Regions from separate parts of the Peribacillus asahii genome, predicted to be linked through region 2. Evidence: riboswitches for the same ligand, from Rfam matches in the RefSeq annotation. Region 2 holds a riboswitch; each other region holds the start of a gene.

Region 1 (4,577 bases), 960 kb from region 2:
ACGGATTGCAGTTTCTCTGTAATTAAATCCGGCTCAGTCGTCGGGATTTTTAATACAATTTTATGATTCGGCGTATATTCCATCGTTCCTTTTTCACCAACAACTTGTGCTAGTGTCATCATTTGCTGCGGTGTAAATTGCTTATTAGCAACACCTGGGCTAACCGCTAGTTCAAATATGGATTCTATATTTTGTTGAACGAACGATGAAGTTGTTGGCTTAACCACACTTTGACCAGATACTCTCGATAAAGCTTCCAACGCTACCTCGTAAGAAGTGCTCGTACTCTTCTTCTCAGGCGCTTTCGTCAGCAACCCAACAGCAGCTTCTCCGTAAGAGCCTTGCGTAAGTCCTGTTTCTTGATCCATCGCCCATGGCTCTGCTTCTTTTTTCAAGCGTTGATGCGGTTTTAACGGCTGCTTTTCTGAACCCAATGTATACTTTCTTTGATAGCCACGAGGCGTAATGATTTTATTGTCATATAAGAATGTCGATGAATTCCCAATTACAACAGTTGTCAGCATTCCAATATCATGATTCAACATTTCTGCTAAATTCGTAATGGTAATCTCCTGACGCTCGCGATACGCACTTTTCACTAGCCCTACCGGCGTATCTGGCGAACGATATTTCAGTAAAATCCGCTGTGTTTCAACAATTTGTCTTGTTCGACGACCACTACGCGGATTATAAAGCGCAATAACAAAATCCGCCTGTGCCGCTGCTTCAACTCGTTTCGCGATCAGCTCCCACGGTGTTAAGTGGTCACTCAAACTAATCGTACAAGAGTCATGCATAACGGGTGCCCCAAGTAATGATGCACAGGAATTAATCGCTGAAATCCCAGGAATAATTTCAATTTCAACACCTGTTGCTTCTTTCCATCCCTTTTCAATTAAGACCTCATACACAAGGCCCGCCATTCCATAGACTCCTGCATCACCGCTTGAAATAACGGCTACTTTCTTGCCGTTTTCCGCTTGTTTTACCGCTTCTTGTGCACGCGATACTTCTTCTGTCATTCCTGTACTAATAATCGCTTGATCAGTTAATAAATCTTGAATCAATTCCACGTATGTTTTGTAACCGATAATGAAATCACTTTCTTGAAGTGCTTCCACAGCTCGCGTTGTAATATGTTTAAAGTCCCCTGGACCAAATCCAACAACAAACAGTTTCCCTTTTTGTGCCATACAAATATCCCCCTTCGTAATCCGTAATCTAGGATTCTACTTTTTTCTTTGAAATCCCTACAATAGCAGCTGCTGCTGGATTAGGTGACATTTCTCCATTCACAAATTCATATACTTTGTGTGTTTCAAGACTAGGTTCATGCATATCCCGAACAATTTGGCGGCCAATTTCAGGCGAATCAACTCGATACCAATTACCCTCTGGATAGGCAATAACGATACAAGCATCTTTGCATCGTCCATTGCAACGAGTTCGTGTCGTATGAATCTCTTCATCCAATCCTAGTAAACTAATTTCATCACGAACGGCTTGTGTCACTTCTTCGCCACCTTTTCTCATACAACTACTTCCGTTACAGATCAGTAGATGAGACTTTGTACCTTTTAAATTCCAAGTTGTCATATGTTTCCTCCTATTAGGCAGAAGAGAATAAAAAAAACCTTAACTCTCTTGAGTTAAGGTTTTTAAAAAGCTAAAAAATAACATGTACTAGCATAAACATGCCGCTCCATATATTTGACAGCCTCTACCCTTCCCTCCGAAAAGTATTACTTTTTCACTTAAAAGCAGGTTTCCTGGCTTACGCTTCTCTTTATTCTTGTCCCTTCCCGGTTTGCACCAGTGGTATTGACAATTTCATCAGCGTTACAGTAGCGGGGGCTGCATCGGATTCTCACCGATTTCCCTATTATCCCTAGCATGACACTTTGGGCACTTTTAAATTTATATTCAATTGTTTTATAACAATATTCTCTCAATTCGTAAAACTGTACCTATCATATACCATCTTTTTAAAATTTTAAATAGATAATTACAACTTACATATAAATCTAGCCTGTACAGGGAAAATAGTTCAGCAAATATTCTCCGCTTTTTGTTCCATTTTTTCTAAAAAAATCAATATTTTTCTATATTTCATTTTTGAAATACAATCATTAAAAAAATTTTTATAGAAGAAGCAATTCTCTCATGGTACACTATGCTAGAAATCTTAAAACTTTATAAACTTTACGGTGCTAAATTTTGATATTTGGCTTAAAAGGGAAGTCGGTGCAAGTCCGGCGCGGTCCCGCCACTGTAATGGGGAGCATCATTACTTACGTAAGAACCACTGTCTACTCTAAGATGGGAAGGTTGTAATGATGTCGTGATCCAGAGCCAGGAGACCTGCCATAAAGAGTAAAACTGTTTCAACCTACGAGGATGGGGATACGGATATATAGCTAGTCAGTGTTTTTTAATCACAGTCCTGCTACTATTCAGTTATGCACTTCTTTCAAGGATGAAAGAAGTGCTTTTTTGTTTTGTACATAATTTTACAAAGCTCAGACGCACTCTCACGTTCTTCAGGGATAACAAATGAGGAGGTGATGGCAGCGGCAAAAAAGTACGTAAAACGCTGCCGATTGTTTTTCTAGAATAGCAAAGATTAAAAAGGAGACCTGTATGAAAACATTGAATTGGAAAGTTCTTTATTTTATCGCATTATTGCTTTTCGTTCCTAATAAAGCCTCCGCTATGCATATTATGGAGGGATTCCTCCCTATTGAATGGGCAATCTTCTGGTGGGCGGTTACCCTCCCATTTTTAATTCTTGGTTTCCGTTCGATTCGTAAAAGCATCAAAGAAAACCCTGAAACAAAAATGATGCTTGGTTTGTCAGGGGCTTTTGCCTTTGTTCTATCCGCACTGAAAATTCCATCCGTTACCGGAAGCTGTTCTCACCCTACTGGAGTTGGCTTAGGTACGGTGCTGTTTGGACCATTTGCAATGAGTATCGTCGGATCAATCGTCTTATTATTTCAAGCTTTATTACTTGCTCATGGAGGATTAACAACGCTTGGAGCGAACGCTTTTTCCATGGCCGTTGTTGGACCGATTATCGCCTATCTTGTATATAAAGGCGCAACAAAAGCTGGCTGGTCTTTTTCCGTGGCTGTTTTCTTAGCAGCAGCACTTGGCGATTTAGGAACATACATCATGACGTCTGTTCAACTTGCTTTAGCATTCCCTTCTGAAGTTGGCGGTTTCATGGCTTCTTTCACTAAATTCGCTGGAATCTTTGCGTTAACACAAATTCCATTAGCAATCAGTGAAGGTCTATTAACTGTTATTGTTATGAACTTCTTAAAAAAATATAATGTAAGCGAATTGAAAGCACTGCGCGTTCTAACGAAGGAGGCCCGTTAAGATGAAAAAAAATCTATTACTGCTCGGATTAGTAGTCATCCTAGCGATTTTCCCTCTGTTTATTCAAAAAGGAGCTGAGTTTGGCGGAGCTGATGGCGAAGCAGAAGAAGCCATTGGCGAAATCAATTCAAGCTATGAACCTTGGTTCTCTAACATCTGGGAGCCGCCAAGCGGGGAAATTGAAAGCTTATTATTCGTTCTTCAAGCAGCAATTGGAGCTGGATTCATCGGCTACTTTATAGGGTATGCAAGAGGAAAACATAAATCAAAAAAAACAGAAAGCCCATCTAAACATGTTGTTAATCGATAAATATGCGTATTTCAATCGTCTAAAGCATATTCACCCCGTAGAGAAGATGACATTCGCGCTATTCCTTCTCCTGTTTGCTTTAACTGTCAAAGACACGATTGTTTCACTCATCACCTTCACTGTGACGAGTGCTTTTATCATTTTGGGGGCAAAAATCCCGCCTCGTTATTATATTAAATTGCTGCTTCTTCCAGGGTTCTTCCTTTTATCAGGAATATTCACGATTCTTATTTCGTTTGCTAGTGTTGAAACGGTGACTCCTGACACACTATGGTCTGCGGAGTTAGGTAATTGGAAAGTATTCATCACAGAAAACAATATTGAAATAGCAATGAATCTTATTTTTGTTGTATTGAGCAGTATAAGCTGTTTATACTTTTTAACGTTAACAACACCCGTTAATGCGATTCTTCAAGTGCTGCGTAAACTAAAGGTACCGCAATTACTCATTGAAATAATAGAAATTACGTATCGCTTTATTTTCGTGTTTTTAGAAACGGCCATACATATTTATCAAGCTCAAAATTCTAGACTTGGCTATATGACAACGAAAAAATGGCTGCATTCGCTTGGGTTATTAATTTCTTCTTTGTTTATTAACGTTTTTAAACGAGCGAAAGAGCTGACAATCGCAATGGATTCACGTGGATACACAGAGGACATTATGTATATAGACGACAACTATCAGTACTCAGCTGTAAATTGGCTAATTATTACGACCATTATCGCTAGTATCGTGGCGGTCTATCTATTATTTGGAGGGACTTTATAATGGACGAGCTTTTTTTCAAAATTGACCAGCTCACCCATCGTTATGTCGATGGTACAACAGCGTTAAAAAATCTTTCTCTCTCCGTTAAAAAAGGGAAGAAAATTGCCCTAT
Region 2 (4,577 bases):
TCACTTTGAATTTAAAGTTCTTCTTTTCCTCGTAAAATTCGATTTCGTATAATGGATCGATGCCGTCTGTAGAATTTCCGATCTTTGCAGTGGACGAGTTCGGTGCAACAGCCATCAAATATCCATTACGAATTCCGTTTTGTTGAATGTTTTGTTTCAGTTCGTTCCATTTCTCATCATGGTAGTCGCGTAGTTCGAAATAGTGACCAGTCTGCCAGTCTGAACCTTCGAAATAACGGTAGCTGCCTTTTTCTCTTGCTAGTTCGCATGATGCTTGAATCGTTAAGTAAGCGATTGTTTCGTATAGAGAATCAGCAAGCTGAATAGCTTCTTCCGATTCCCAATAGATTTTTTTGACTGTAAGCAGGTGATGCCATCCGAATGTTCCGAGGCCAATCGCACGATAACGTTGGTTAGAAATCTTGGCTTGTTTAACAGGTAAGGTATTAATATCGATCACATTATCAAGCATGCGTACTTGGATAGGAATTAAGCGTTCTAGAACTTCCGCTTCAACAGCACGCGGTAAATTAATAGAAGAAAGATTGCAAACGACGAAGTCTCCACTTTTTCTTACGATAACAATGTCGCCATCTTCTGTTTCATATTCTTCTGTAATCGATGTCGGACTTAGGTTTTGGGCGATTTCGGTACATAGATTCGAGCAATAAATCATTCCTTTATGACGATTCGGATTTTTCCGATTCACCTCATCGCGATAGAACATATAAGGAGTTCCTTCTTCTAATTGTGAAATCATAATTCCTTTCATGACATCAATCGCTTGTACTTTTTCGTAAGCATAGCTTGGGAGTTTACCATGTTCCGCTGCTTCAACAGCGAGTGCGTAGTGCTTACGGAAGCTTCCGTTGCCCTTTTCCTCATCGTAAAAATCTTCAAGAGAGAAGCCGAGGTTTTGCTTCACACTATGCGGATCGAATAAGTACCATTCTTTACGGTCTCGAACCGCTTCCATAAATAAATCAGGAATACAAACCCCAGTAAAAATATCATGAGCTTTCAAACGGTCATCCCCGTTTTGTGTTTTTAAGTCTAGGAAACTCATAATGTCTTTATGCCAGGCATCTAAGTAAATAGCAATCGCACCTTTTCGTTGTCCAAGCTGGTCTACGCTAACCGCTGTTTGATTGAATAGGCGAATCCAAGGAGTAGTGCCAGAGCTGTTTCCAGAGAAGCCGCGAATATCTGAGCCAAGAGAACGAATTTTTCCTACGTATAATCCAACGCCGCCGCCAAACTTGGATACTTTTGCGGCATCGTAGTTTGAAAGATAAATGCCATCAATGGAATCTTCTACAGCATCAATAAAACAAGAACTTAGTTGTCCGTGCGTTTTTCCTGCATTCGATAGTGTAGGAGTGGCAACGGTCATGTAAAGATTAGACATCGCCCAGTAGGCTTCTTTAATTAGATCTAGACGTTTGTCTTTCGGTTCATTACGCATAATTTCCATCGCGATAATCATAAAGCGCTCTTGCGGTAACTCATAGACAGCATTTTTCTCAGGGCGAGCTAAGTAACGGTCATTTAGCAAATAGATGCCAATATAAGAGAAAAGCTTATCCTTCTCAGGGTCAATAGAGCGGCCTAATTCATCAATTTCTGCTTTTGTATAGGATTCTAGTAATTCCGCTTTATAAACAGGGTAACGTTGTCCTTCTTGTACGCTTGATAGCTGTTTGATTAAATCGTAGAACGGGCCGTAAGAAGTGTCTGTATATCCGCGATTGATTTGCGCCTCTCGATACATAGAGTGTAATAATTCTGCAGCAGCAACGAATGTCCAGTCTGGAGCATCAATATCGACGTTCTCAAGTGCCATTTGGATAAGCTTCTTAGACGTTTGTGCAGCACTTACATCTGTTTGTCGGTCCAACCATTTTTGAAAGCGTTGTTTGTATTTATCCATATGGAGTGTATGCTCGAAATCATTTGATAGGGAAGCCAGCTGCAACATGCTTTGTTCTTTTGAATTTGTTAGAGTAGTCAAGGGAAGAAGCCTCCTTTTTATATTTTAGGTAAATAAAAAAATCCACTCAAGAATGAGTGGATTAAACGACTGAAATAAAAGACTAGTAAAGATAGCTTTTAGGCAATCGTTTCATCATCTCAATCCTCGAAGAATAAGAAACTAGAATGAAGTATAGGCAGGTCTCCTGACTTATGATCTCTCTACTTTGAGTCCTTCCCGTATTCCGATTAATACGGTGGCTTTCTCATTTCGTCACATTTACAGTTGCGAGGACAGTTCCGGATTCTCACCGGATTCCCTATTTAGCCATCTCTGGCACCTTTACTTTATATATCAATATATAGATGTTTTTGGTTTATTTTTGTCAATATCTAGTATTGATTGCAAGTATTATCATAATCTATCTTTTGCTAAATTTCAACTATTTATTTTTGAGCATAGAAAGGATGAATTATATTATTTAACCTATATAAAAAGTAGGAAAAAGGAATATTAGGAATTTAAAATGGCTAAAATTGTGATAGAATAGAGGGGACATATGGTATCCTTTCAAAGGAAGATTACCAATAAAATTTTACACAAAAGGAGAAATAACGTGGAAAAAGTACTTATTTTCGGACATAAAAATCCAGATACAGATACAATTTGTTCTAGTATCGCTTATGCTGATTTAAAAAAACAATTAGGTGTTGAAGCTGAACCAGTTCGTTTAGGTGAAGTAAATGGTGAAACACAATATGCATTAACGCAATTTAATTTCGATGCGCCTCGCCTTGTTGAAAAAGTAGCTGGCGAAGCAGCTGGCGTTATTTTAGTTGACCATAACGAACGTCAACAAAGTGCAGATGATATCGATCAAGTACAAGTGTTAGAGGTTATTGATCATCACCGTATTGCTAACTTTGAAACAAGTGATCCGTTATATTATCGTGCTGAGCCTGTTGGATGTACAGCAACGATTTTAAATAAATTGTATAAAGAAAATGGAAAATCAGTTCCGAAAGAAATTGCTGGTTTAATGTTATCAGCTATTATTTCTGATACATTATTGTTTAAATCACCAACATGCACAGACCAAGATGTAGCAGCTGCAAAAGAATTAGCAGAGATTGCTGGTGTAGATGCTCAAATATACGGTTTAGAAATGCTTAAGGCTGGTGCAGATTTAAGCGACAAAACAGTAGAGCAATTAATTTCTCTTGATGCAAAAGAATTCTCAATGGGAGAAGCAAAAGTAGAAATCGCTCAAGTAAATGCGGTAGATACAAATGATGTACTTGCTCGTCAAGCTGAGATCGAAGCAGTGATTAATAAAGTGATTGACGAAAAAGGATTAGATTTATTCTTCTTCGTTGTAACAGATATTTTAAATAATGATTCTGTAGGTCTTGCACTTGGTAAAGAAGCAAGCGCAGTTGAAAAAGCTTATAATGTATCATTAACAAACAACGCAGCAACGCTTAAAGGTGTTGTATCTCGTAAAAAGCAAATCGTTCCAGTATTAACGGATGCTTTTACAAAATAATTTGTAGAATAAAGGCTGTTCGAAAGTTGCTTTCGGGCAGCCTTTTTACATGTAAACGTATTTTTGGGACAGCTTAATGGTTGAAGGAACTTACTTCATCGCATTTACTGCTCGTATCGTTCATCCATTGTTGCTGCCGTTGTAGAAGATGGATTAAGGAAGCCAGCTGCTCATATATTTGTTATCTTCTGTTGGATGTGCTTCTTTTACAATATGGAGCGGTTGGAATGTGTCGACCATGACCGCGAGTTCGAGCGTTTCTTTTTTGCCGATACTAGCTTCAATTTTCCCAGGATGCGGCCCATGCGGCAAACCGCTTGGATGCAGAGTGATAGATCCTTTTTCAACCCCGCGCCGGCTCATAAAGTTGCCGTCTACGTAATAAAGCATTTCATCGCTATCTACATTGCTATGAACATATGGAGCGGGAATGGCTTTTGGGTGATAATCATACATACGAGGTACGAAGGAACAAACAACATAATTGTGTGCTTCAAACGTTTGGTGGACTGGCGGCGGCTGATGAACGCGGCCTGTTATCGGCTCAAAATCATGGATACTGAACGCGTATGGAAACAAGTACCCATCCCATCCGATTGCATCAAGCGGGTGGAAATCATACGTATAGGATGTAAGCATTCCTTGTGCACGGACGCGCACTTCAAATTCTCCTTTCTCATCTTTCGTCACTAATCTTTCCGGGGTGCGAAAGTCGCGCTCGCAAAATGGAGAGTGCTCAAGCAATTGTCCAAATTCGTTTCGATAGCGCTTGGGCGGTACAATTGCCGAATTAGATTCAAGAATTAAAAATCGTGCTTCTTCTGATTCAAGCATAACACGATAGGTCGTGCCGATTGGGATGACAAGATAATCACCGGGGGTGAAGCTTAATTCTCCGAAAATGCTTTCAATTTTGCCGATTCCTTCATGTACAAATAGCAGTTCATCTCCTTCACCATTTCGATAAAAATACTTCATCTGCCGATTGGGCCGCGCAATACCGATTGCTACATCATCATTTGCCATGAAAATGCGGCGTGCTTCAAGAAAATCACCGCC
Region 3 (4,577 bases), 1.4 Mb from region 2:
ACAGAAAATAAATAAATGAATAGAAATCCTAACCAAAAAGAAGGAACCGCAGACCCGAAAAGAGCCATAAGTCTGCCGATTCTATCTAATATCCCTGCTGAATAGATAGCTGTTGAAATTCCTAAACTGAGAGTAATCACTAGCATAATCAATAAACCAGCACACGCTAGTTCTAAAGTAGCCGGTAACCTTTCGAATAGTTCATCAACGACGGGCTCTTTAGAAACATAGGAGTTTCCCCATTGCCCAGTGAAAACCTCCTTGATCCATTGGACATATTGACTCCCTATAGATTCTGTTAATCCTAGCTCCGAGCGTAATGAGTCTAGTGCTTCTTTTGATGCAGGAACATCATTCACTTTTAACATAATCGTAGCCGGGTCTCCAGGCGATACTCTTAGTAGTAAAAAAGTAAGCGTAGCGACGCAAAAAACAACAAAAACTAATTGAATCAAATGTTCTATGAAAAACTTAATCATCTACACTATTCCACATCAATTTGTGAATGATTATAGTAATACTCAATCGGATGAGCAACAAATCCTTTTAAACCGTCTCTAACAGCAAATACCGTATTCGGGAAAACAATAAATGACTGTGGAATATCTTTATTAATTTCCTCTTGTATTTGAATAGCTAATTGATTGCGCTTCTCCAAATCCGTTGTTTGACTTAACTGATTAATCATTTTATCAACCGAAAGAGACACATACTTACTCACATTTGATTCACTATTAGATTGATAAAATATTTCTAAGAAGTATTGTGGGTCACCTGTATGTGCTGTTAACATGCTGTACATTGATAAATCCCAATCCTCATTCGCTAATGTATCATCAATATTCTCTACTTGACGAATATTGATTTTCATTCCTTCAGCTAATAATTTATTTTGAATTACTTCTGCCATTACTGTTAATTCTGGACGCTGTGGAAACGTTAATAATGTCGCTTCAAATGTCTTTCCTTCTTTTTCCCACATGCCCTCAGAATTTTTCTTCCAACCTTCTTGCTGCATTAACTGATTAACAGATTCTGTTTCTTCTTTATTTTCCACTTTGCCAAATGGCAAGACAGGAGAAAATGTACTATGGGCTACAGACCCTTGTCCTTTCATGACTGAATTCACAATCTCTTCACGTGGAATCAACATATCAACCACTTTCCTCAATGCTAACTCTTTAAATAGAGGAGATTCCATATTGTACATCAGCATATGTGTTCTTAATGATGTAGCGGTTAACACTTCAAATTTTTTATTCTTCTCTAAAACATCAATATGATCAACAGAAATATCGGTTGCCCCGTCTACATCTCCAGATTGTAAAGCCATTAGTCGCGTATTAGCATCAGAAATAAATTTAATTGTCACTTCAGATAATAATGCTTTCTCGCCCCAATAATCTTCATATCGTTCAACAATAAGTGATTGATCTTGATTAAATTGTTTAATTTTAAATGCCCCTGTAAAGGCAGGATAGCTATCTTTATCATTAATTGTTGCTACATCTACGATGATTGTTGCTGGGTCAGCTAAATGCGCAATTAAAGCCGCATTCGGTTGTGTAGTTTCAATTTTCAACTCAGTATCTGACACGGCTTCCATCGATTTAATTTGTAATAAATCTTTCGCTTTTGGGTTTTTATCGATAGAACGCTGTAATGAGTCTTTTACGCTTGTAGCATCCATTACTTTCCCATTATGAAAACTTACATTTTTTTGCAATTGAAATAACCATGTTGTGTCATTTTCTTGTTTCCATGATTTTGCCAGCCAAGTTGTAGGCTCCAATTCTTCATTTAATTTAATTAATGTTTCCGCTGTTCCAGAGCGCATAACTTCCCAGCTATCACTACCATGTGGGTCAAGGCTTGCTGGACTCCACGAAAAAGCTAAGGTTGCTTTTTGGTTTGAATCTTCTTCATTAGTACCTTTGTCTGTTGATGTTTCATCATTTCCAGCACATCCTATAAGTGCTAGAAAGCATAAAGCAAGAACCATCCATAATCCTAAGTTTCGTTTCCTATTCCAATTCTTCAACATGTTCTTCCCCCTATAAAATGATTAAAAACAAAAAAGCATTTCTGACTATATAAAGAGGTCAGAAATGCTTTTAATGATAAAAATAGGGAATCTACACCTATAATCATCCATAGATGATATACGTACAGACTTGTGATTATCAGCACACTAACCACCTCCCTAAAAATCCCGTAGGTCTAACAGTGATGTTCAAATAGGTAGGTCTCCTGACTCAGGGCATTCACTCTCAATCCTTCCCAGGTGTTACCCCAGTGGTTTTTCTGAAAGCTCACAGCATATCATACTGTTTCCCTACACAGTGGCGGGTCCGTGTCGGAATTAAACCGACTTCCCTATTAAGCAAACGAAACTTCCTAAAGCTTCATTGTGCACCTATTTTCTACATATGAAATTTTTAACATTCTGTTATTTCAAACACTTATATTCTAATTAAAAATAATAGTTATATAATTAACGATTGTCAATGGAAAACTAGACATTCTAGTTAATAATGCACATGTATCAAGACAGATGCTTTTCAATGAAACAACAATGGAACATTTTAATCTTTCTTTCGGAACTGGATTCTATCCTACATTCCATTTTATGCAGGCTGCTTACCCTGAATTAAAGAAATCTAAAGGTAAAGTGATTAACTTTGCTTCAGGTGCCGGAATTGATGGACAACCTACACAAACTTCTTATGCAGCCGCAAAAGAAGCGATCCGCGGAATTTCTCGTGTTGCCGCAAACGAATGGGGCCCAGATGGAATTAACGTCAATTTAATCTCACCTATTGCGCTTACTCCGGGCGTTCAACAATGGCGTGAAAATGATCCAACATTATACGATGCAATGATTAACAAAATTCCGCTTCGTCGTCTTGGTGACCCAGAATAAGATATCGGTCGAGTAGCTGTTTTCTTAGCCGGCAGCGATTCAGATTATATGACTGGACAAACACTTATGGTAGATGGCGGTACTATTAAATTACGTTAAGGAGGAATTTAGCATGGGAAGATTAGATAATAAAGTGGCTATTATAACAGGTGGAGCATCAGGTATTGGAGAACGCATGGTTGATTTATTCAGCCAAGAAGGGGCAATCGTCATTGCCGCTGATATTAACGAAGCTGCACTGGAAAAAGCAAGTCAAAAAGAAAATGTGTATGGAATGAAATTAAATGTAGCTTCGGAGGCTGATTGGGAAGCTTTAACGAAAGAAGTAAACGAACGTTTCGGGAAAATTGATATTCTCGTGAACAACGCAGGGATTTCTTCAGAAAAACCTTACCAAGAGATTGACATTAATGATTGGGAAAAAATGATGGACATTAATGGATTTGGTCCATTTGCCGGCATGAAACATGTTACTCCTTATATGGCAGCGCAAAGGAAAGGCTCAATCATTAATATCTCTTCTTATACAGCTCAAATCGGTCAAGGCTTTAATCATTACTCAGCGTCTAAAGGTGCAGTACGTGCTGTATCTAAGGCAGCTGCAACAACTTTTGGTTATCAAGGAATACGTGTAAACGCCCTATTCCCTGGAATTATTGAAACACCTATGACAAAATCGTTAGAAACATCAAAAGAACTTCTAAACCGTTTAGTTCAAGCAACTCCCCTTCAACGATTAGGTCATCCGGAAGATATTGCAAATGCAGCATTATTTTTAGCACCTGATAAATCGTCTTATATCACTGGTCAGAATTAATTATTGACGGCGGCTTTTCTGCTCAATAAAATTAATTATATGGTCGTACGAACCTTTTCCGCATGCACTTCCTGTTTCGACAGGGAGCTTTACTGGATGTCAAGTATCGTAATAGACCCCTTAAATACAAAGGGGCTTTTCCTATTAAATAGGCTTTGTTAAACAATATTGTTGATTATACAACGACCTATAACAGAGCCATTAAATAAAAGAAAGGGGTGATAAGAGATGACAAAACAAACAATCTTTGAATTGATTCATATGATGGATCAATTAACGAATAATATGATTATTAAATGGAATAAAATGTTCAAAGAGAACCTAGGGATTTCCCATATTCTCGTACTAAATTATCTTAAAGAAAATGGAAAAAGCCGGCCATCAGATATCGCAAGAGCTTTAGGATTAACTCCTCCCTCTTTAACTCACTTATCTGAAAAACTCGTACAAAAAGAATTGGCCACACGAGTTGTTGATGATGAGGACCGAAGAATTATTTATTTAGCGATTACAAATAAGGGCGTTGAAATGGTTCAGATAGCACATGAAACAGGAAAGACATTACGCACAAATTTATTCGAAACATTATCAGAAGAAGAGCGACAACAACTATTAACTATCTATGAGAAGCTTAACCACTCGCTGGAAAAATAAAAAACATATGCTTGTTCTCATGTAAGACCAAGCATATGCTTTTTACTATATATATTCAAGTTGTTAAACTGGTATAGGAAGGCCCCTCGCTCGTACAAGACATTGTTTTCCTATGAGCAGAAGCTAAAAATCATTCTGCTAACTAAATGAGATGTAATCCTAGCAGAAAACTAATTTAGATTA

Evidence for each region. Region 2 has a riboswitch for cobalamin ahead of BAOM_RS04175 (ribonucleoside-diphosphate reductase subunit alpha). Riboswitches for the same ligand answer to the same signal wherever they lie in the genome.
Region 1: another riboswitch for cobalamin. It lies ahead of BAOM_RS23050 (energy-coupling factor ABC transporter permease); the one in region 2 lies ahead of BAOM_RS04175 (ribonucleoside-diphosphate reductase subunit alpha).
Region 3: another riboswitch for cobalamin. It lies ahead of BAOM_RS21175 (ABC transporter substrate-binding protein); the one in region 2 lies ahead of BAOM_RS04175 (ribonucleoside-diphosphate reductase subunit alpha).

The regions. Positions count from the first base shown of each region.
Region 1 covers NZ_CP026095.1:4,684,952-4,689,528, forward strand. Annotated here, with positions in the region: gene cobJ (precorrin-3B C(17)-methyltransferase) at 1-1,193, opposite strand, end outside; gene BAOM_RS23045 ((2Fe-2S) ferredoxin domain-containing protein) at 1,222-1,596, opposite strand; cobalamin riboswitch at 1,743-1,928, opposite strand; cobalamin riboswitch at 2,189-2,383, shown strand; gene BAOM_RS23050 (energy-coupling factor ABC transporter permease) at 2,641-3,384, shown strand; gene BAOM_RS23055 (energy-coupling factor ABC transporter substrate-binding protein) at 3,386-3,694, shown strand; gene cbiQ (cobalt ECF transporter T component CbiQ) at 3,678-4,466, shown strand; gene BAOM_RS23065 (energy-coupling factor ABC transporter ATP-binding protein) at 4,466-4,577, shown strand, end outside.
Region 2 covers NZ_CP026095.1:822,846-827,422, forward strand. Annotated here, with positions in the region: gene BAOM_RS04175 (ribonucleoside-diphosphate reductase subunit alpha) at 1-1,978, opposite strand, end outside; cobalamin riboswitch at 2,151-2,331, opposite strand; gene BAOM_RS04180 (manganese-dependent inorganic pyrophosphatase) at 2,589-3,518, shown strand; gene BAOM_RS04185 (homogentisate 1,2-dioxygenase) at 3,672-4,577, opposite strand, start outside.
Region 3 covers NZ_CP026095.1:4,288,601-4,293,177, forward strand. Annotated here, with positions in the region: gene nikB (nickel ABC transporter permease) at 1-479, opposite strand, end outside; gene BAOM_RS21175 (ABC transporter substrate-binding protein) at 485-2,044, opposite strand; cobalamin riboswitch at 2,224-2,435, opposite strand; partial or broken gene BAOM_RS21180 (SDR family NAD(P)-dependent oxidoreductase) at 2,510-3,022, shown strand; partial or broken gene BAOM_RS21185 (SDR family NAD(P)-dependent oxidoreductase) at 3,036-3,769, shown strand; gene BAOM_RS21190 (MarR family winged helix-turn-helix transcriptional regulator) at 3,969-4,394, shown strand.